Regions from separate parts of the Geobacillus sp. G4 genome, predicted to be linked through region 2. Evidence: riboswitches for the same ligand, from Rfam matches in the RefSeq annotation. Region 2 holds a riboswitch; each other region holds the start of a gene.
What was found. A riboswitch is a leader RNA that binds a small molecule or an ion and turns the genes downstream of it on or off. The one in region 2 is predicted to bind S-adenosylmethionine.

Region 1 (5,105 bases), on a different contig from region 2:
CAGCACCGGCTTCTAGGTACGCTTCATGAATGCGGCGGATGACATGCGGGGCGGTGAGGGTCAAATATTCGTTGCACCCTTCATACGCCTCGCCGCCAAAGTCGGCGGCCGATAGGTTGGCGCTTTGGATCATCGTGCCCATGGCGCCATCGATGACAAGAATTTTTCTTTGCAGTTGCTGTTCTAAGGTGACGTTAGCCATGAACAACCTTCCTTTCTTTGGCGGCCGCTTCTTTTTCGTGAATGTAGCGGACAAGCTCGACCGTCATGTCGTAGCGCAAGAACGGCGTGATCAAATAAATGCCGTTAAACAAATCAAACGCAGCGTCAATGAGCGATTTGGCGATAGCGATGCCTTCCTTGGCTGCTTGCACCGGGTCGCCGCCGCAGGCGGCCATGCGGGCGCGAATCTCGTCAGAGAGCGTAATGCCCGGCACTTCATGATGCAAAAAGTCGGCGTTGCGCGCGCTCACAAGTGGCATAATGCCGATGTAAATCGGCGTGTCAAGATGCTTGGTCGCTTCGTGCACTTCAACGATTTTCTCTTCCGAGTAAATCGGCTGGGTCAAGAAATAGTGGGCGCCGCATTGAATTTTTTTCTCCATTCGCTCAACTGCTTTATCCAAATGGCGGACGTTCGGGTTGAACGCAGCGCCGATCGAGAAGTTCGTTTTTTGCCCAAGCGGTTTGCCCGAGTACGACAGCCCTTCGTTAAACTGGCGGATCAAGCGGATCAAATCGAACGATGATAAATCATACACCGACGTTGCTCCTGGGAAGTCGCCGATTTTCGACGGGTCGCCGGTAATGGCGAGCACGTCGGTGATGCCGAGCGTATGCAAGCCCATCAAATGCGACTGCAAGCCGATCAAATTGCGATCGCGGCATGTAATATGCACAAGCGGGCGGATGCCGAGCTGCTCCTTGATGATCGTGGCGACAGCGGCGTTGCTGATGCGCGGCGTGGCGAGCGAGTTGTCGGCCAACGTCAGCGCATCGATGCCGGCGTCATGGAGCGCTTTCGCCCCAGCAAGAAACTTGTCAATCCCCAATTTTTTCGGCGGATCCAGCTCCACAATGACCGAGCGGCGCGTGCGGGCAAGCTCGGGAAGGGGAGATGGGGCGGGCCGATCCGCTTGCACTGATACAGACACCGCGCGCCGTTTCACCGTTTTTTCCGTCACCGGCGTTCGGTCGGAGAGCGCTTTTGCCATCGCTGCGATATGCTTCGGCGTCGTGCCGCAGCACCCGCCGATCAAGCGCACCCCTTGGTCGCGGAACGCTTTGGCTGTTTCCTCGAAATATTCAGCGTTCGTCTCATAGACAAGCCGGCCATCGCGGTAATCCGGGAGGCTCGCGTTCGGATACGCCGACAAAAATGCCTGCTTCGGCAGCGGCACTTCCTCGAGCGACCGAAGCATATGATATGGACCGAGACGACAGTTCAGTCCGATGACATCGGCCCCGAGCGCCTCTAGGCGGGCAAGGGCGTCCGCGAGCGGCGTGCCATCTTGCAAGACGCCGACTTCATGGAGCGAGACGTGAGCGATAATCGGCAAGTCGGTCTCTTTGCGGGCGATGGCAAGCACCGTCTCCAACTCTTCCAAATCGTAATACGTCTCGAGCAGCACGCCGTCGACTCCTTCAGCCAGCAGGACAAACAGCTGCTCGCGAAACGTCCGTTTCACTTCTTCGAGCGTGACGACGCTTTTGTTTAACGTGCGCAGCCCCCCGATCGTCCCGAGCACGTACGCCCGCCCGTTCGCCGCTTGCCTGGCGAGCCGCACCGCCGCGCGGTTGATGGCCGGCACCTCATCTTCAAGGCCGTAGCGGGCGAGTTTCACATAGTTGGCGCCGTATGTATTCGTCTGAATGACGTCGGCGCCCGCGGCGATATACGCTTCATGAATATGGACGATTTCATCTGGATTGGATAGATTCAATTCTTCAAAACAACGGTCAATGCCGTGCGAATATAAAAGCGTTCCCATCGCCCCGTCGGCGATGAGAATGCGCTCTTTCAACTTATCCAGCAATCCCACGTTCGATTCCCCCGTTTCTCCGTAGTAAAAGAAAAAAGCCTTCTATAAGAAGAAGACTTTTCATTCGCTTCTTCTTATCTTCCAGGCTTCCGCCTGTCTGGATTTAGCACCTTGGCCGCGGGCCAGGTTGCTGAGGGTTCACCGGGCCAGTCCCTCCCCCTCTCTTGATAAGAATGTCCGTATGCAATTGTGCGGCAGCGTTTTGATGATTACTATATAATTTAATGTATTTTTCGAAATTATTCAATACGGTGAAGCGAGGAAATTTCAAAAAAGAATTTCTCGGATCAACGGAGAAGCTCTTTTCCACATTGGGGGCAAAATTGGAAATTGTGCTGCACATGCCCGCCGCAATGAGGGCAATGCTTGTTTGGCTGTTTATGGCTTCCAAATCGGACGTTCAGCGGGTCGGGCTCTTCCTCGCTGTCGACAATGTCCAATAAGGACATGCGTTGTTTTCCCGTCGCATTTTTGTAATGGTAAAACGCTTGAAATACGCCGATGGCGATGACGACAAGGCCGAAAAACGGAAAAAAGCGGGCGGCGGGAAACGGCGAGTCCGCGGTGATGGAGAATGCCATCACCATCCAAAAGATGCCGAACAACACAGCGGCGATGCTGCCGAAGAGTCCTTGCATCGACGGACCGCGGCCGGGTTTGATGCTTTTCAATTTCATTCCTCCCTAACAGAATTCATAGATATATTATAATAGAAAAAATTGGTTTTTACCATGTTCACATAGAAACGTTTGAGCCGATAGAGGCAAAAATATTAGATTTTTAATTGGATTTATTTTTCAATACCTTGATTATGTCTTGTAAGAGAGGAAAACGGGCGGTATGTTGCCTTATCAATTGCATCATCGACCATTTTTCGCTTCTTAAGCATTGGCATGGGTGGGAAGACCGTTCAACGATCGTTTTGTCATTGCACTTTCATTGTCTCTATGTTCTAATTAGGAATGATGGAGATGAAGAAGACGGGGGGCTGGAAGTGAACGGGGAAGAGATCATCCGCTTCGAGCGAGTGACAAAGGAATACGACGGCACGGTCGTATTGGATGATGTGAGTTTTGCGATGGAGCGCGGGAAGTTTTATACGCTGCTTGGGCCGTCGGGGTGCGGGAAGACGACGATTTTGCGGCTGATTGCCGGGTTTATCGAACCGACGCAAGGAACGATTTATTTCCATGGAAAGCCGATTCAAAACGTCCCGCCGAACAAGCGGCAAGTCAATACCGTTTTTCAAGATTACGCCTTGTTCCCGCATTTGGACGTATTTGAAAATGTCGCCTTTGGTTTGCGCATTAAAAAAATGAAAGAAGCGGACATCCGCCAAAAAGTGAGCGAAGCGCTCCGGTTTGTCAACTTGGAAGGCTATGAGCGCCGGCGCATTCAAGAGATGTCCGGCGGTCAGCGCCAACGCGTCGCGATTGCCCGGGCGATTGTGAATGAGCCAGAAGTGTTGCTCTTGGATGAGCCGCTATCGGCCTTGGATTTGAAGCTGCGCACGGAAATGCAGTATGAACTTCGCGAACTGCAGCGCCGATTGGGCATTACGTTTATTTTTGTCACGCATGATCAAGAAGAAGCGCTGGCGATGTCCGATTACATTTTTGTTCTGAATAAAGGGAAAATTCAGCAGTTTGGGACGCCAAAAGAGATTTACGATGAACCCATTAACCGGTTTGTCGCCGATTTCATTGGGGAATCGAACATTTTATCGGGGCGCATGATCGAAGATTTCCTCGTCGAATTCGCCGGCAAGCAGTTTGCGTGTGTCGACCGCGGTTTTGCGCCGAACGAACCGGTTGATGTCGTCATCCGTCCGGAAGATTTGGAACTCGTGGCGCCGGGAGACGGCCACATTGTCATTCGTGTTGATTCGCTCTTATTCCGAGGCGTCCATTACGAAATTTGCGGCTATGATGAAAACGGCAACGAATGGCTTGTCCATTCGACGAAAAAGGCGGAAGTCGGGGAAACGGTCGGCCTCCGTTTTGAACCGGAAGCGATTCACGTCATGCGAGTCGAATGGGAGGATGAGGGCGCATGACGGAACGGGCGTGGCGAAACTGGTATTTAATCCCTTATGGCATTTGGTTGGTGTTGTTTGTCATCGCTCCGATCGTCTTTTTATTATATGAATCGTTTTTGGATATAGACGGACATTGGACAGTGGCGAATTATGAAAACGTGTTGACGCCCATTTATTTGAAAATGATGGCGTATTCGTTTTGGTACGCGTTTTTGATTACCCTTGTGTCATTGTTGATCGGCTATCCAACCGCCTATTGGCTGACGAAAACGCGCCACAAGCAGTTATGGCTGTTGTTGCTTATTTTGCCGATGTGGGTGAATTTGCTGCTGAAGGTGTATGCGTTTTTAGGGCTGTTCGGCACATATGGACTGGCCAACGCTTTTTTGCAGGCGATCGGCCTCGGGGCGCGGCAGTTGTTGTTCACCGATTTCAGCTTTGTGTTCGTCTCTGTGTACATTTTTATTCCGTTTATGGTGCTGCCGATTTTCAACGCGCTGGAGGAGCTGCCGCCATCGCTTGTCGATGCCGCCCGCGATTTGGGCGCTTCGGCTTGGACGACGTTCCGCCGCGTCGTCTTCCCGCTCACGCTTGGCGGGGTGAAGGCCGGCTGCCAAGCGGTGTTCATCCCGGCGTTGTCGCTGTTTATGATTACGCGCCTCATTGCGGGCAACCGCGTCATTACGCTCGGCACGGCCATTGAGCAGCACTTCCTCGTCACCCAAGATTGGGGAATGGGGGCGACGATCGCTGTTGTGTTAATGATCGCGATGGCGGTCATCGTCGTCCTGACAGGAACCGGAAGGAAAGAGGGAAGCCGATGAAACGGACGCATTGGTGGGGACGTGTGTACCTGTTAGCCGTGTTTGCCGTGATGTATACGCCGATTGTGTATTTGATGTATTATTCGTTCAACAGCGGCGGGACGATGCACGATTTTCAATCGTTCACGTTTAAATGGTACCGCGACGTGCTGTCCGACGACCGCTTGCTCATCATCGTTTTGAATACAATCGTCATCGCGC
Region 2 (5,105 bases):
CGCGGCAGCCGCGCTGATGGCGTCCATGCAAATGGTCAACATCACGGCATCGTGATGAGCGGCAAATTCCTCGATTTGTTCATAGGCGGCCTCAATCGGCCCTGCGGTCAACTCGTCTTCCATCATGTACCGGCAGCCGTACTTCTCGGCCGCCGCAAACAGCGCTACTGTGTTGCTGAGCCGTTGAATGCCAAGGCAGAAGTAGCTAGCTCGCTCGTCTTGATCCAATATTTGCCGAAACATCGTCCCCGATGTCGGGCCATCGTCGTACGGACGCAAATCGAAATGGGCGTCAATGTTGATGATGCCAATGCTTGCCTTGGGCCCGAGCGCTTCGCGGACGCCTAAGTAATGGCCGTACGCCGTCTCATGGCCGCCGCCGATCACCACAGGCGTAATTCCGTTCCTCAACAGGCTGGCGACTGTTTGTCCAAGCTCCATCTGGCTTTGTTCAAGCCGTTCGTCGATGCAAACGACATCGCCTGCGTCATAGACGGTTATCCCCTCTGGAAAATGCCAAGGCAGCCGGGCCAGCGCCGCTTTAATGGCGGCCGGAGCCTCTTTCGCCCCTTGGCGTCCTTGGTTGCGGCGCACTCCTTCGTCGCATGCAAACCCAATGAATGCCGCCGCTCGTTCCACCGGCTCCAATGGCTGCGACAAATCGAGCAAGCGAATGCGCTGATGAAGACGAAACGCCCGCTCATCGCTCACGCTGTCAATCCGCCCCGTCCAACGGAAGGCGTCTGGCGGTTGATACATGAGACCATCTCCTTTCCATCATCAGCTTCTTGTTTCTTTCGCTGCCGCTTTGCCGTTCTCCTCCTCACGGACGTGAAAAGAGGAAATCGCCGCCGTTTGGCGAATAAAAAAACATGATTGACAACAGAAAGGGTGTTCCAGATGAAGCCAATGACCAACTTGCACGATGTCATCGCCGGTCAAAGCGCGCCGCCGCCATGCGACAAGTCGCTTGGCGTCCGCTTGACGGAAGCCCAAGACGGCTATGCGAAAGGCGTATGGGCGATCAGCGAATCGCTTCTCAACGGCAACGGGGTGATTATGGGCGGATTTGTCGGAGCGGCGGCGGACATTCTCATGGCTTATGCGGTGACGACCTTGCTTCGCGATGACCAAATGCACGCCTCCATCAACTTGCAGACGACATTTCACCGCCCGGCAGCGGCTGGGGAAGCCGAAATCGAGGCTAGGGTGGAAAAGTTCGGGAAAACCGTCGCTTATGTGACCGCCATCGTGCGGCAAAACGGCAAAGACGTGGCGAGCGCCACATCGTCAGTGCTGATCATGGACAAACCGTGAAGATGATGGATCTTCGAAGGAAAGAGCGTTTTTGCACATCGTCTTCCTTGAACTCGACGGGGAGAAACAGCAGCGGTAGAGGTGATCATGAGAGGCAAGCGCATGGCGAAACGAGGCAGGCACAGCCGTTTTCAATCAGTGGCCAAGCGCCGGAGAAAGCGCTGTCAAAAAACCTCTCTCCGGCGCTTTTCGTCGCTTGTTACGCACGGACAAACGTTTTCGGCATAACAACGGCCACGACTTGGCCGCGGGCGCACAGTTCGCCGTTAGCGAACACTTCCGTATCAACTTGCCATTTTTTCGGATGAATCTCCGTCACGGTGCCGACGGCGACAAGCGGCACACCGTGCGGCGTCGGCTTGACGAAATCAACGTGAAGCGACGCCGTGACAAAGCGCGGCGGCGTTTCCCCGCTCCCTGGTTCATGGCCATTTTTCCGATGCAACGCCAGCGCCGCCGACCCGGTGCCGTGGCAGTCGATGAGCGAGGCGATCAGCCCGCCGTACACAAACCCGGGGATCGCCGTATGTTCCGGGCGCGGTGTATAGACGGTCACCGTTTTGTCCCCTTGCCAACCGGTGCGGAAGTGATGGCCTTGCTCGTTCAATCGCCCGCATCCGTAGCACCAGGCGAATTCATCCGGATAGTCGTCTTGAATGGCGTGAACGATCGTTTCTTCCACTTGATCCTCCCCCCTCTCTTTTTCTAGTATATCATTGCATCAGGAAGACGGCGAGCCCGAACATGGCAATAAGCCACAGGCCTTGCCGAACGAGGCAGCCAGACGGCAAATTCATAGGCGGCCGAAACAGCGGGCCGCCTGCCGTTTGTTCAATTATTGCCCCGGCTCATAAAACTCGATCCATTCGCCGTCCGGACCGAGGAAAAACAAATATTTCGCCCCGTTCGGAAGCGTCGTAATGTCGTTCCAAACAAGCGGGACGCCTAGCGATTGAAGCCGTTCTTTCTCTTGCTCGATGCCTTCCACCGTAAACGCCACATGGTGCACTTTTCCTTCCGTCGGCAAATTCGGGTTGTATCCTTCGATCAGCTCGACGATGATCGAGCCGTCAATTCCTAAAAACGCCAGTTTCATCGTTCCGTTCGTATGGATCATCTCGCTTAACAGCTCAAGGCCGACGACGTTTTGGTAAAACTCCTTCGATGCCTCGATGTCTTTCACTTGAATGCCGACATGCTCGAACTTTTTAACTGCCATTGCTTGCTCTCCCTTTCCATTATGGACTTGAAAACACCGCCCGTAAATACGGCGTCATGCGTGCAGGGAAAATCTTTTTTTCCCGAGCTCCGCCCATATGCAGCGATCAAGGGCGTACGTCCCTTCTAACTTCCGCTCATCCGCCTAGGCATTCATCAGCAAAATAGAAAATGTCGTTGCTTGCATCTCCCCATATAGATGGCTATATCCATCCCCGCGGTCGACATGCACCACCGCTTGCGGGTCCAACTGAATGAGCTCCGCCTGCACACAGCGCATCACATGAACAGCGAACGCCGCGGCCGGCAAGTGCGACACCATGCAGGCGCGGAGAGAATAAAGTTCTGCCACCGTTTTTCTCACCTCCCATCAATCAAAAACCCCCTTCGCCTCGGAATGATGCGAAGGGGGTCATGAGCCATTCTTATCATCCAAAGCGAAACCGCTTTGCGGGTGTTAGCACCTTGCCAGCGGCAGGTTGCTGTGGGGTCATCAAGCCCGTTCTCTCGCCCACTCTTGATAAGACGTATGCAATTTGTTTTTTTATTTTTTATGCTATCATACATAATCCGCGACAGCAATCATTTATTCCGACACCTCCGGCTGTTCTGATGTGACTCCGACGTCTTTCCACGTTAGCTTCGAGCTTGGATCGACCGTGAAGTTGGCAACGCGGTTGTTGACCGCGTAGATAGCCGAACGATACAACGTTGGAATAACCGGCACCTCTTCATTCATCAACTTTTGCCATTCACTATAAATTTTCCGGCGGTATTCTTTATCAAACGCCTGCTCGGAATGTCCTTTTTCAAGCAGCTCATCGTTTTTCTCATTCACCCAGCGCGAGTAGTTGAACATGACGTTGCGGCCGTACAATCCGTACGGATCGACATCTGTTCCCGTCCCCCATGCGGCGGCGTACACATCGACTTTCGGATCGTCTTTTTCAACCATGTCATAGAACGAGTTAAATTCCGCCAAACGGCCGTCCACTAATTGGACATCCAAGCCCACATCTTTCCAGCATTGCATATAAAACTTTGCCAACGGCTCGGCAATGTCGCCGCCGCTCATTGACAAGAAGTTGATCGTGAACTTTTTGCCGTTCGGGTCTTCGCGCAGGCCATCGCCATTCACATCTTTATAGCCAGCCTCATCGAGCAGCTGTTTCGCTTTTTCCGGGTTATATGTGTATCCTTTGATTGTTTTGTCATGATAACCCGGGAACGACGGAGGAATGAGTGTTGTCGCCGGGAAGCGCAAGCCATGGTACAAGCGGTCAGCTACCTCTTGGTTGTTGATGGCATACGCCATCGCTTGGCGCAGCTTTTTGTTTTGGAATTTCGGGTTGTCCATCACATTTTCTTGCTTTTTCGCATCCCAATGGCCGAGTTTAAAACCGATGTAATTGTAGGCCAGGTCAATTTTGCCAATAAACTGAATGTTTTTCGTTCCCTTCGCATTCAAATATTGATCCGTCGGGAATTCCGCAACGTCAATATCGCCTTTTTTCAACGCTTGCAGCACCACTTGCGGGCTGACGACTTTCAGAATGACCCCTGCCAAATTCGGCTTGCCTGCCCAGTAGTCATCATTGCGGACGAACTCCACCGATTCGCCTGGCACGATTTTCTTTACTTTAAACGGGCCAAAGCCGATCGGGTTTTTCCGAATTTTATCTGATTGCGCCAATTGTTTGATTGGCACATCTTTCAAATAATGCTTCGGTAGCGGGTACGCCCAAATGCCGGTCAACACAGACGGGTTCGCATGCTTCCATGTGATCGTCAACGTCTTTTTGTCGATCACTTTAATGCCGGCGATTTTATCGGCTTTGCCGCTATGGTATTCGTCCATGCCGACGATGTCTTGGATGAGCGCGTCGCCGTAGCGGACGCCGGTATAATCTTTATGGCCGATGACCAAATACGCATACTCCAAGTCTTCCGCCGTCACCGGCTGGCCGTCATGCCAGTTGACATTATCTTTGATGCGGATCGTCATCGTTTTTTTGTCGTCGGACAGCTCATATGTGGCGGCGCCATCGTTCGTAATTTCATAGTCTCCATTTGTTCGGAAGAGTGATTCATCGAAAAATTGCAAAATTTCAGCGTCTGGAACACCTGTGTAGAACGCGTAGCTGAGCGTCCCTTCAAACGGCGTGTCGGACACAAGTCCGTATTTCAACACACCGCCATCGATGATTTTCCCGTCGTTTTTCACGGTCATCGGGAATTTGCTGATGTCTTCTTTTTGAGCAGCCGGTTTGCTTTTGCCTCCTTCTGCAGTCGTCGACGAGTTGCTCGTGCATCCGGCGAGCACGAGCAAGAGCGCGGCTAGCGCCGCCAGCCACTTTTTCTTCACTGTTTTCTTCCCCCTTTATCCTAATCGTTGTCTTGCATCAGCCGCGCGTTTCAGCGCTTGGCCAATGAAATTTATGCACAGCATCATCACTAAAATGAGCAATGATGCAGGCAGCCATACCCACCATTTGTTTTGCAGCACGTCTGGGTTGGTCGCATAGCTGACCAACGTCCCTAAACTCGGCGTGCTTTCCGGCAGGCCAAAT
Region 3 (5,105 bases), on a different contig from region 2:
TGCGCTCGGCTTGGCGCCGCCAATAGGCAAGCTCGCGGTGGACAAGCGGAAGCACGTCACGATACACCATTTTCATCAAGGCGATGGGGTTTTTCGGAATGTTCAATCGGCTCACCTCAGGTGCAAACACCATGGTCTCGTCTCCTAGCATTTCCATCTTATCGGCAACCAAAATCGTTTCGCGTCTGAACAGCTTGCGATCTCGTCTTCCAGTATTGCCATCAATGCGGCCGGGGCAAACCATAAAAGGGTTGGCGACGGAGTGAAAAAGCCGCTCAACAACGGTTCTTCTCACGTTGAGAAGCTTTGTGAAATCGGATCTTCTTCCCCGATCCCAACCACTCATCGGGCGAAACGAAACGTTTTTCACCAATCCCGATTAGGCGCGCTCGCTTTCGTTGGCGATTTGGACGCAGCGTTGTACAATACATGGTGAACGATCGATTTTGCAACAGAAAGGAACGAACGCCCATGATTTACCCATACAAAGGCAAAACGCCGCAAATTGCCGCCTCCGCCTTTATCGCCGACTATGTGACGATCACCGGCGATGTCGTGATCGGCGAAGAGACAAGCATTTGGTTCAATACCGTCATTCGCGGCGATGTGGCGCCAACGGTGATTGGCAACCGGGTCAATATTCAAGATAACTCAATTTTGCATCAAAGTCCAAACAATCCGCTTATCATTGAGGACGGGGTGACGGTCGGCCATCAAGTCATTTTGCACAGCGCCATCGTTCGCAAAAACGCGCTCATCGGCATGGGCTCAATCATTTTGGACCGCGCGGAAATCGGGGAAGGCGCGTTTATCGGCGCCGGCAGTTTAGTGCCGCCGGGCAAAAAAATTCCGCCCAACACGCTCGCCCTCGGCCGGCCGGCGAAAGTCGTCCGCGAACTGACGGAAGACGATATCCGCGAAATGGAGCGCATCCGCCGCGAATATGTCGAGAAAGGGCAGTATTACAAAGCGCTGCAGCAACAGCGGACATCGTGCGCCGACAAAAAAGAGCTGCCGTGATCAGGCAGCTCTTTTTCTTTCATCACTTGTCCGCCAACGCCAGCGCTTGTTCTTTCAACAAGGCGGCTTTGTCGGTGCGCTCCCACGGCAGGTCGATGTCCGTACGCCCAAAATGGCCGTAAGCAGCCGTCTGTTTGTAAATCGGGCGGCGAAGGTCGAGCATTTTGATGATGCCCGCCGGGCGGAGATCGAAGTTGTTGCGCACGACTTCAATCAAAATGTCTTCCGACACTTTGCCGGTGCCGAACGTATCGATCGAAATCGAAACTGGGCGGGCGACGCCGATCGCGTAGGCAAGCTGCACTTCGCATTTGTCGGCCAGTCCTGCCGCGACGATGTTTTTCGCGACATAGCGGGCCGCATACGCCGCCGAGCGGTCGACTTTCGTCGGATCTTTGCCCGAGAACGCGCCACCGCCGTGGCGGGCGTAGCCGCCGTACGTATCGACGATGATTTTGCGCCCCGTCAACCCAGCATCCCCTTGCGGACCGCCGATGACAAACCGTCCTGTCGGGTTGATGAAATATTTCGTGTTCTCATCAAGCAGCTCCGCGGGCACGACCGGCTTGATGACCTGCTCTTTAATGTCGCGCTGGATTTGCTCTTGCGTAATTTCCGGATGGTGCTGCGCGGAAACGACGATCGTATCGACGCGCACCGGTTTGCCGTTTTCATCGTATTCGATCGTCACTTGCGTTTTCCCGTCCGGCCGCAAGTACGGCAAGACGTCCGTTTTGCGCACTTCCGCCAATCGGCGCGCCAAGCGGTGCGCAAGCGAAATCGGCATCGGCATCAATTCTTCCGTCTCATTGCAGGCGAACCCAAACATCAATCCTTGGTCGCCGGCGCCGATCGCTTCGATTTCCTCGTCAGTCATCTGACCTTCGCGCGCCTCGAGCGCCCGGTCCACCCCCATCGCAATGTCCGGCGATTGTTCGTCAATCGATGTCAGCACCGCGCACGTATCGGCGTCAAATCCGTATTTGGCGCGCGTGTAGCCGATCTCCCGGACCGTATCGCGGACGATGCGCGGAATGTCCACGTATGTTGATGTCGTGATTTCCCCGCTCACGAGCACCAGCCCGGTCGTAACGCTCGTTTCGCAGGCGACGCGGGCGTTTGGATCTTTTTCCAAAATGGCATCCAAAATGGCGTCAGAAATTTGGTCGCAAATTTTATCCGGATGTCCTTCCGTCACAGACTCTGAAGTAAACAAGCGGCGTTTGGCTGACATTCGGTTTGTTTCCTCCTCTTGGCATAATGTGGCGACACGGAACTCATTTCCCTTTTTCCCTTCGCAATATAAAAAACCTTTCCTGTAACGGCTGAGGAAAGGTCATGGCAATCGTATTGCTTCCTTTCACTCTTATCGTTCAAGGACTGCGCCTTGCCACAGGTTAGCACCATTTCACACATGTACAGTTGTGACGGTTGCTGGGCTTCATCGGGCCTGTCCCTCCACCGGCTCGGGATAAGAGTATCCGTTCAATGACTTATCTTATCGCAACGGAATCGGCAAAGTCAACTATCAAAATTCATTTTTTATCATTTCCAGCCGCGAAAATTCTTTCCTCAAGGAAACCAACACATTGGGCAAAATAAAGTTTGAAAAACCCACACAATTAGTATGGACTATTAATAAAAATGTGTTATACTATTTTCAAGAGTGATTACAAAAAGAAGGCAGGTTTTGAATATGGGGATCGCAAACATGACGAATAAGCTTGATTTATTGCTGCAAAAACCGTACGTGCATCATCAACTGTCCGTCGCCGAGCTCGTCGAGAAAGTCCTGCGGCGGAACGAAGGACGGCTGACGCACACCGGAGCCGTCGCGGTGACAACCGGCAAGTACACAGGGCGGTCGCCGAAAGACAAATACATCGTCGAAGAACCGTCAACGAAGCAAACGATCGACTGGGGCGCGGTCAACCAGCCGATGTCTCCGGAGACGTTTGATAAACTGTACGACAAAGTGCTCGACTATTTAATGAAGAAAGATGAACTGTTCGTGTTTAAAGGCTTTGCCGGCGCCGATCCGAAATCCCGGCTGCCGATTCAAGTCGTCAACGAATTCGCCTGGCACAACTTGTTCGTTCATCAGCTGTTCATCCGGCCGAACGCCGAAGAGCTCGCCGCGCATGAGCCGCAATTCACCGTCATTTGCGCGCCGAACTTTAAAGCCGACCCGAAAGTTGACGGCACGCGCTCGGAAGCGTTCATCATCATCTCGTTTGAACGGCGCACCGTGTTGATCGGCGGCACCGAGTATGCCGGCGAAATGAAAAAATCGATTTTCTCGGTGATGAACTATTTGCTGCCGGAACAAGGCATCCTGCCGATGCACTGCTCGGCCAACGTCGGCCAGGAAGGCGACGTCGCCCTCTTTTTCGGCTTGTCGGGAACGGGAAAAACGACGCTCTCGACCGACCCGAACCGCCGCTTGATCGGCGATGATGAGCACGGCTGGTCAAACCGCGGCATTTTCAACATCGAAGGCGGCTGCTATGCGAAATGCATCAACCTATCGCGCGAGAAAGAGCCGCAAATTTTTGACGCCATCGGCTTCGGCGCGGTGCTCGAAAACGTCGTCCTCGACGACGCGACGCGGGTGCCGAATTACGACGACGGCACGCTGACGGAAAACACGCGCGCCGCCTACCCGCTTCAAGCGATCAAAAACATCGTCGACCCAAGCGTCGCCGGCCATCCGTCCACGATCGTGTTTTTGACGGCTGATGCGTTCGGCGTCCTGCCGCCAATCAGCAAGCTGACGCGCGAACAGGCGATGTACCATTTCTTAAGCGGCTACACAAGCAAACTCGCCGGCACCGAACGCGGCGTCACCGAACCGGAAGCAACGTTCTCAACGTGCTTTGGCGCACCGTTTTTGCCGCGCCCGGCCGTCGAATACGCGGAAATGCTCGGGCAAAAAATCGCCGAACACAACGTCCGCGTCTTTTTGGTCAACACCGGCTGGACAGGGGGACCGTACGGCGTCGGCAGCCGCATGAAGCTCGCCTACACCCGGGCGATGGTGCAAGCCGCCGTCGAAGGGGAGCTGGACAACGTCGAAACGGTGCAAGACCCGATTTTCGGCCTCGCTATCCCAACCCACGTCCCCGGCGTGCCGGATGACGTCCTGCAGCCGCAAAACACATGGGCTGACAAACAAGCGTACGAACAAAAAGCAAAAGAGCTGGCGCAAAAGTTCCGCGCCAACTTCCGAAAGTTCGCCCATATCGACCCGACGATCGAAAAACTCGGCGGACCGCTCGTGTAACAAGAACCCGGCCGGACAGGGAGCCGTTCCCTGTCCGGCTGTTTTTTCGAACGCATAAAATGATTGTCGTCGATCCCCCGGGGTTTTTGCACGATTGGGGGTCGACGACAATGTGAGGCTCGACGGCGAAGAGTCTGCTCTGCTTACCCCTTCACCCGTTCGATCTTCTCAACCGGCAGCCCGGTCAGTTCGTGGATCGTGTCGACATCATACCCTTTCGCCAGCATTCTCTTCACCACGTCGAGCTTCCCTTCCTCAATCCCTTTTTGGCGCCCTTGCTTCATCCCTTGTTTGACTCCTTGTTGAATTCCCTTTTCCATTCCCCGCTGTTCGTACGAGACGATGAGCTCCATCACTTGCTTCGCTTCCTTCGTTTCCATTTGGCTCACCTCGTTTCGCAGTTTGGCTTCCTCCTCTTCGGACAACCGCAAATACGTTTCAAAAAAACCGAACAACAGCCGCTGTTTCGCCTCATCGAGCTCAAGGCGGACGAGCATGCGCAAAAATTCTTTTTTCACTTCGACCTTTTCTTCTTCATTATACCCCATTTTGCTTAACAAGGCAGCGGCGACGGGATTGTCATGGCGGATGTACGCGCGCCACGGCAGTTTGCGCAGCTCCACCGTCAAGTAACGAAAATCGAGAACCGTCAAAAACGGAAACTGGACGACCAATGAGGAAGGTTCATCGTGGTGTTCATCATAGCTGAAGATGGCGATCGGAACAATGCGGCGGCGGTATTTTTGAAACAAGCGGCTGAAGTAGAGGAACATTCGCTCGGGGAAGGTCCGCTGTGCGTAGC
Region 4 (5,105 bases), on a different contig from region 2:
CTTACTCCGGCAGGGACTGCAAAAAGGCGCGCACTTCTTCCGGCGTTTTCGCATCGGCGCTATGCAGATGAGCAATTTTTTTTCCGTTGCGGAAGACAAGCAGGCTCGGGATGCCAAGTACCTGGTATTTCTCGCCAAGTTCCGAAAACTGGTCACGGTCGATTTCAAACCAATCATATTGTCTATAGTCGCGAACGATGTCATCGATGAACATATTGAGGCGCACGCAGTCCGGACACCAAGTTGTGTAAAACTTGATGATCGTTGGTTTATCACCGGAAATGACCGCCTCGAATTGCTCAACTGTTTCAATTTGTCTCACATTCGTTCCCTCCCTTTCATGTTGCCGTTCATCTTTACTTTACCATATGGCAAGGTAAAAAAAGAACGGTGATGCCTTCACCACGGGCAGCCGTTTTTGCATACAACAGTAAGAAAGGGGGGAAACGTGTGAGCAAAGAGCTGGAAAAGGCGCTCGAAGGTTGGGTTGCGTCGCGCAAAGAAGGGCATGAAACGTTCATCCGCCTGTTTGAACAATGGGGAAAAGACTTCGACAAGCAGCTGCAAGAAATCGAAAAATTGAACAATGGGTTTCTAAAAAGTGTGCAAGGCAACTTAGACTACATCGAGCAATGGTTTGCGAAGAAGGAGCGGGAATTTGCCGGGCTGTTCCGCCGATTTAGATGACAAAATGGCGTTTGCGCCCATACGCCTCGCTAAGCCGGTGAATACGATACAGTAAACGGAGAAGGAGGTGCACATTATGATGGGCTTCTGCGGTTATGGTTATCCTTACGGCTACGGCTATGGCGGTGGCTATGGCGGTGGCTTTGTGCTGATTGTCGTGTTGTTCATTTTGTTGATTATTGTCGGCGCGGCATTTGTCGCCTAACGGAAAAAGCGAAAGGGGTACGGGCCGTTTCGGCGCCACGGAGCGGCTCGTATTTTTCTTTCCCTAATTTGATGCACGCCGAGGCGGGAGCATCATACGATATAGCAGGGAGAAGGAGGCGGAACGATGGATCAGCAATTTTTTAAAAACATCGAAAAGAAAACAGGTGTCAATATGAAAGACGTTTTTGAGCTCGCCAACTCGCTGCAAAACGCCAATTTCAGCGATGAAAAAACGGTGCGCCAAGTGGTGAAGCGGGTGGCGCAAATTGCCAACCGGAAAGTGCCAAAAGAACTTGAGGATCAAATCGTCAAGGCGATCGTCCATAACGGCAAGCAAATTGATTTCAATACGATCGCCAATATGCTGAACAACAAAAAGTAAGCAAAAGGGAGCTTGCGTGCGCACAGCTCCCTTTTGCTCTGCTTGGCTCAGGAGAGCGAAACGATGTTCGATGATCCCAAGCCTTGGATCAGTGTAGACGAGGCTGTTCTATGGCCATCATTCGAGCGATTTCACCATCGTGACATGTGGGATGCCGGCGTCCATAAAGACGCCGGAGACGGTCGTATAGCCGAGCTTTTGGTAAAACGGTTCTGCGTGCGTCTGGGCGTTCAGTTTCGCCGTTTTCGCCCCTTTTGTTTTCGCCAGCTGTTCGATCGCTTCCATCACCATCCGTCCGGCGCCGCGGCCGCGGTAGGACGGCAGGACGCAAATGCGCTCGATTTTGCCGACGCCTTCGTCAATGAAACGGAGTCGCCCAGCACCCACCGGTGTTTGGCCATCATACAGGACGAGGTGGAACGAGTCGTCCTCGAATGTGTCGATTTCCTCGTCTTCCGGCACGTTTTGCTCCTCAATGAATACGAGCCGGCGGACGCGCAAGGCGTCTTCGTACAAAGCGCGATCTTGCGTTGTGCCAATCGCAATGTTCATCTCAGACCGTTTCCTTTCCTCCGACGATAAACGTTTCATAGACGGTCCACGAGCCGTTTTCCAGCTGATAGAGAAGATGGAAGCGGTCGACGGTCTCCTCGAAGTGCACATCTTGCAGCTTCAGCTGGCTGTAGACGTCCGCATATTCTGCGCCCGGCAAATCGCGGCCGATCGTAATGTGAGGCACGAACACAAACTCCGGCTTTCCGGCGAACAAGCCGCTGTGCAGTTGTTCATGAAGGCGCTCGAGCACGTCGTTTGGTTCCACCTTCAAATAAATGATGTTGCTTGTCGGGTAAAACGAGCTGAATTTCGTCACTTTGATCGGAATGGGAGGTGTTTCCGCCGCAATGCGGCGCAACTCTTTCGCCATTTTTTTTATTTGCTCCTCATCCGCTTCAAATGGGTATTTCAGCGTAATATGCGGCGGGATGAGGGCGTAATGGCTGTCGTACCGTTTCCGGTACGAGTTGGCGAAGTCCTGAATCCGTTTTGGCGGAAAGATCACAATGCCGTACTTCATTTTGTTTTCCCTCCTTGAACCAGTTCTTTTTCCATGCACAGGAAACGCACGGAATGGATGCGGCGGCTTCGACATCTTTGAAGTTGCTCCGTTTTGTCCTATAATGATAAAACAGCGGCTACGGCCCGGGGTACATCCGGCTGCCAATACGTCCACGCATGGCCGCCTTCGAACTCATGGTACGTATAAGCAAACCGTTTTTCCATAAACAAGTCCCGCGCCATTCGATTCGGGGTGATAAAATCGCGCACATGGCCATCCGTCGTTTTCACCGCTGTTTCCTCTGTGCCAACAGAATGGTAAAGCGAAAGGAGCGATGGATCGCGGAATGAGCGGATGCGCGCCAATACCGAGTCATCGATATAGGGGGACTGCATGGCGATTTTCCCAAATGTATGCGGATACAACAACCCGGCTAGAAGCGACACCGTTCCGCCGAGCGAATCGCCGATCAGCGCCCGGCCTTTGCCCATTTGGTATGTCGGCAGTTCGCGGTCCAAAAACGGGACGAGCTCATGGGCTAAAAAACGAAGGTATGCTTCGTGCTTTCGTCCTTCCGGGTGGTATTTCTCGTAGCGGTCGTTGACGTTCCGATACGGGATGCCGACGACGATCGTCCGGTCGATTGTTCCTTCTTCCATCAGCGTTTCGATGACGGTTTTCATTTTTCCATACATAAAATAATCTTTGCCGTCTTGCGCGATTAATAAAGAATATTTGTAAAGCGGCGAAAAATTGCTTGGCAAGTAGATGAGCAGTTCGATTTCTTCTTGCAGCTCTCCGCTGTACAACTTGCAGTCGCGCATCGTTCCTGTTGCTGTCGCCATGACCATCCTCCATGAAAGCGTAAGTTCATCTGTTATTGTAACATATTTGCACCAAAAGATGTTAATGAACGGCTCGAATTTTTTGTGAATTTGCCGAATGGTGCCATTGATAAAAAAATGACTTGCAAAAACGGGGGGAATGCGCTACATTTTTTATTAAATTAGAAAAATTGAATACGCGTCTCATTCTTATCAAGAGAAGCGGAGGGAACTGGCCCAATGAAGCTTCAGCAACCAGCCGCCCGGCGGCCAGGTGCTAAATCCAGCGAATTGAGCATTCAATTCGGCAGATAAGAAGAAGCATGACCATGTGCGTATGGAAAAGTCTTCTTCTTAGAAGACTTTTTTTATTTACTCAAGCGGCCGCTTCCATCAACCGCGAGGCGGTTTCGGACGAAGGCGCTCGGCCGCTGCCCGAGAGACAGCGGCGCTTCGTTTGGCGCCAAGCGGTCGGCCGTTGACCCATGATGGAATTTTCAGCAGAAGGAGAGAGATGAGATGGAGAAACTGGAGACGTTGTTAGCGCAAATTGGCAACCGGAGCGAAACGGCGACGGGGACGGTCAACCCGCCTGTTTATTTTTCCACCGCTTACCGCCATGCCGGCATCGGAGAGTCGACCGGGTTTGACTACATCCGCACCGGCAACCCGACGCGCAAAATCGTCGAAGAAGCGATCGCGAAGCTTGAAGGCGGCGACCAAGGCTACGCGTTCAGCTCCGGCATGGCCGCCATTCAGACAGTGCTCGCCTTGTTTGAGAGCGGAGATGAGTTTCTCGTATCGGCCGACCTGTACGGCGGCACGTACCGCCTGTTTGAGCGCGGCTGGCGCAAGTACGGTCTTGGGTTCCATTACGTCGATTTTACCGATCTTGCTGCTGTAGAGGAAAAAATTGCGGAAAAAACAAAAGCCATCTTTTTGGAAACGCCAACGAATCCGCTCATGCACGAGACGGATATCTCTGCGGTCGCCGAGCTCGCCAAGCGGCACGGGCTTTTGTTGATCGTTGACAACACGTTTTATACACCGGTGCTTCAACGCCCGATCGAACAGGGCGCCGATATTGTCATCCACAGCGCCACGAAATATTTAGGCGGCCATAACGACGTCTTGGCCGGTCTTGTCGTCGCCAAGGGCGAGGAGCTCTGTCAACGCCTGGCCGAGTATCAGAACGCCATCGGCGCTGTTTTGTCGCCGTTTGATTCGTGGTTGCTGATCCGCGGGATGAAAACGCTGGCGCTAAGGATGCGCCAACATGAAGAAAACGCGAAGCGAGTGAGCGCCTTTTTGCGCGAACATGAAGATGTCACCGATGTGTTGTATCCGGGAAGAGGCGGGATGCTGTCGTTCCGGATTGCCGATGAAAAGTGGGTGAACGGGTTTTTAAAAAGCTTGCGCCTCATTACATTCGCGGAAAGCTTAGGCGGAGTCGAAAGCTTTATTACGTACCCAGCGACGCAGACGCATGCGGACATTCCTGAGGAAATCCGCATCCAAAACGGTATTTGCAACCGGCTGCTCCGTTTCTCGGTCGGCATTGAGCACGCTGACGATTTGATCGCCGACTTGGCGCAGGCATTGAAAAACATGAAAGAGGTGTAAGCGATGGAACAGGAATGGTCGTTTTCGACGAAACTGCTCCATAACGAATGGAAAGTCGACCGCGCAACCGGGGCGGTGAGCGTGCCGATCCAGCACGCCTCCACGTTCCATCAGTTCGATTTCGATTCATTCGGCAAATACGACTACAGCCGCTCCAGCAACCCGACGCGCGAGGCGCTTGAGGAAACGATCGCGGCGTTAGAAGGCGGCGTGCGCGGATTCGCCTTCGCTTCTGGCATGGCCGCCATTTCGACGGCGTTTTTGCTCTTGTCCAGAGGCGACCACGTCCTCGTGACGGAAGACGTTTACGGCGGCACGTACCGGA

Region 1: linked by a shared signal. The riboswitch ahead of ABS784_RS06760 (bifunctional homocysteine S-methyltransferase/methylenetetrahydrofolate reductase) and the one ahead of ABS784_RS00100 (hypothetical protein) in region 2 are both predicted to bind S-adenosylmethionine.
Region 3: linked by a shared signal. The riboswitch ahead of metK (methionine adenosyltransferase) and the one ahead of ABS784_RS00100 (hypothetical protein) in region 2 are both predicted to bind S-adenosylmethionine.
Region 4: linked by a shared signal. The riboswitch ahead of ABS784_RS07370 (methionine biosynthesis PLP-dependent protein) and the one ahead of ABS784_RS00100 (hypothetical protein) in region 2 are both predicted to bind S-adenosylmethionine.

The regions. Positions count from the first base shown of each region.
Region 1 covers NZ_JBEPJY010000004.1:143,702-148,806, forward strand. The annotation lists gene metH (methionine synthase) at 1-202, opposite strand, end outside; gene ABS784_RS06760 (bifunctional homocysteine S-methyltransferase/methylenetetrahydrofolate reductase) at 195-2,042, opposite strand; SAM riboswitch class I at 2,114-2,216, opposite strand; gene ABS784_RS06765 (DUF7577 domain-containing protein) at 2,330-2,713, opposite strand; gene ABS784_RS06770 (ABC transporter ATP-binding protein) at 3,037-4,098, shown strand; gene ABS784_RS06775 (ABC transporter permease) at 4,095-4,904, shown strand; gene ABS784_RS06780 (ABC transporter permease) at 4,901-5,105, shown strand, end outside.
Region 2 covers NZ_JBEPJY010000001.1:20,406-25,510, forward strand. The annotation lists gene hutG (formimidoylglutamase) at 1-759, opposite strand, end outside; gene ABS784_RS00085 (PaaI family thioesterase) at 901-1,317, shown strand; gene ABS784_RS00090 (PaaI family thioesterase) at 1,517-1,999, opposite strand; gene ABS784_RS00095 (VOC family protein) at 2,153-2,536, opposite strand; gene ABS784_RS00100 (hypothetical protein) at 2,681-2,887, opposite strand; SAM riboswitch class I at 2,958-3,062, opposite strand; gene opp4A (oligopeptide ABC transporter substrate-binding protein) at 3,122-4,900, opposite strand; gene ABS784_RS00110 (ABC transporter permease) at 4,916-5,105, opposite strand, start outside.
Region 3 covers NZ_JBEPJY010000002.1:337,317-342,421, forward strand. The annotation lists gene ABS784_RS03880 (tetraprenyl-beta-curcumene synthase family protein) at 1-133, opposite strand, end outside; gene ABS784_RS03885 (gamma carbonic anhydrase) at 472-1,020, shown strand; gene metK (methionine adenosyltransferase) at 1,043-2,254, opposite strand; SAM riboswitch class I at 2,384-2,498, opposite strand; gene pckA (phosphoenolpyruvate carboxykinase (ATP)) at 2,717-4,303, shown strand; gene ABS784_RS03900 (Rpn family recombination-promoting nuclease/putative transposase) at 4,447-5,105, opposite strand, start outside.
Region 4 covers NZ_JBEPJY010000004.1:248,181-253,285, forward strand. The annotation lists partial or broken gene ABS784_RS07335 (thioredoxin family protein) at 2-334, opposite strand; gene ABS784_RS07340 (hypothetical protein) at 451-687, shown strand; gene ABS784_RS07345 (YjcZ family sporulation protein) at 764-892, shown strand; gene spoVIF (sporulation-specific transcription regulator SpoVIF) at 1,019-1,276, shown strand; gene ABS784_RS07355 (GNAT family N-acetyltransferase) at 1,394-1,828, opposite strand; gene ABS784_RS07360 (YjcG family protein) at 1,830-2,351, opposite strand; gene ABS784_RS07365 (alpha/beta hydrolase) at 2,450-3,178, opposite strand; SAM riboswitch class I at 3,365-3,475, shown strand; gene ABS784_RS07370 (methionine biosynthesis PLP-dependent protein) at 3,677-4,780, shown strand; gene metC (cystathionine beta-lyase) at 4,784-5,105, shown strand, end outside.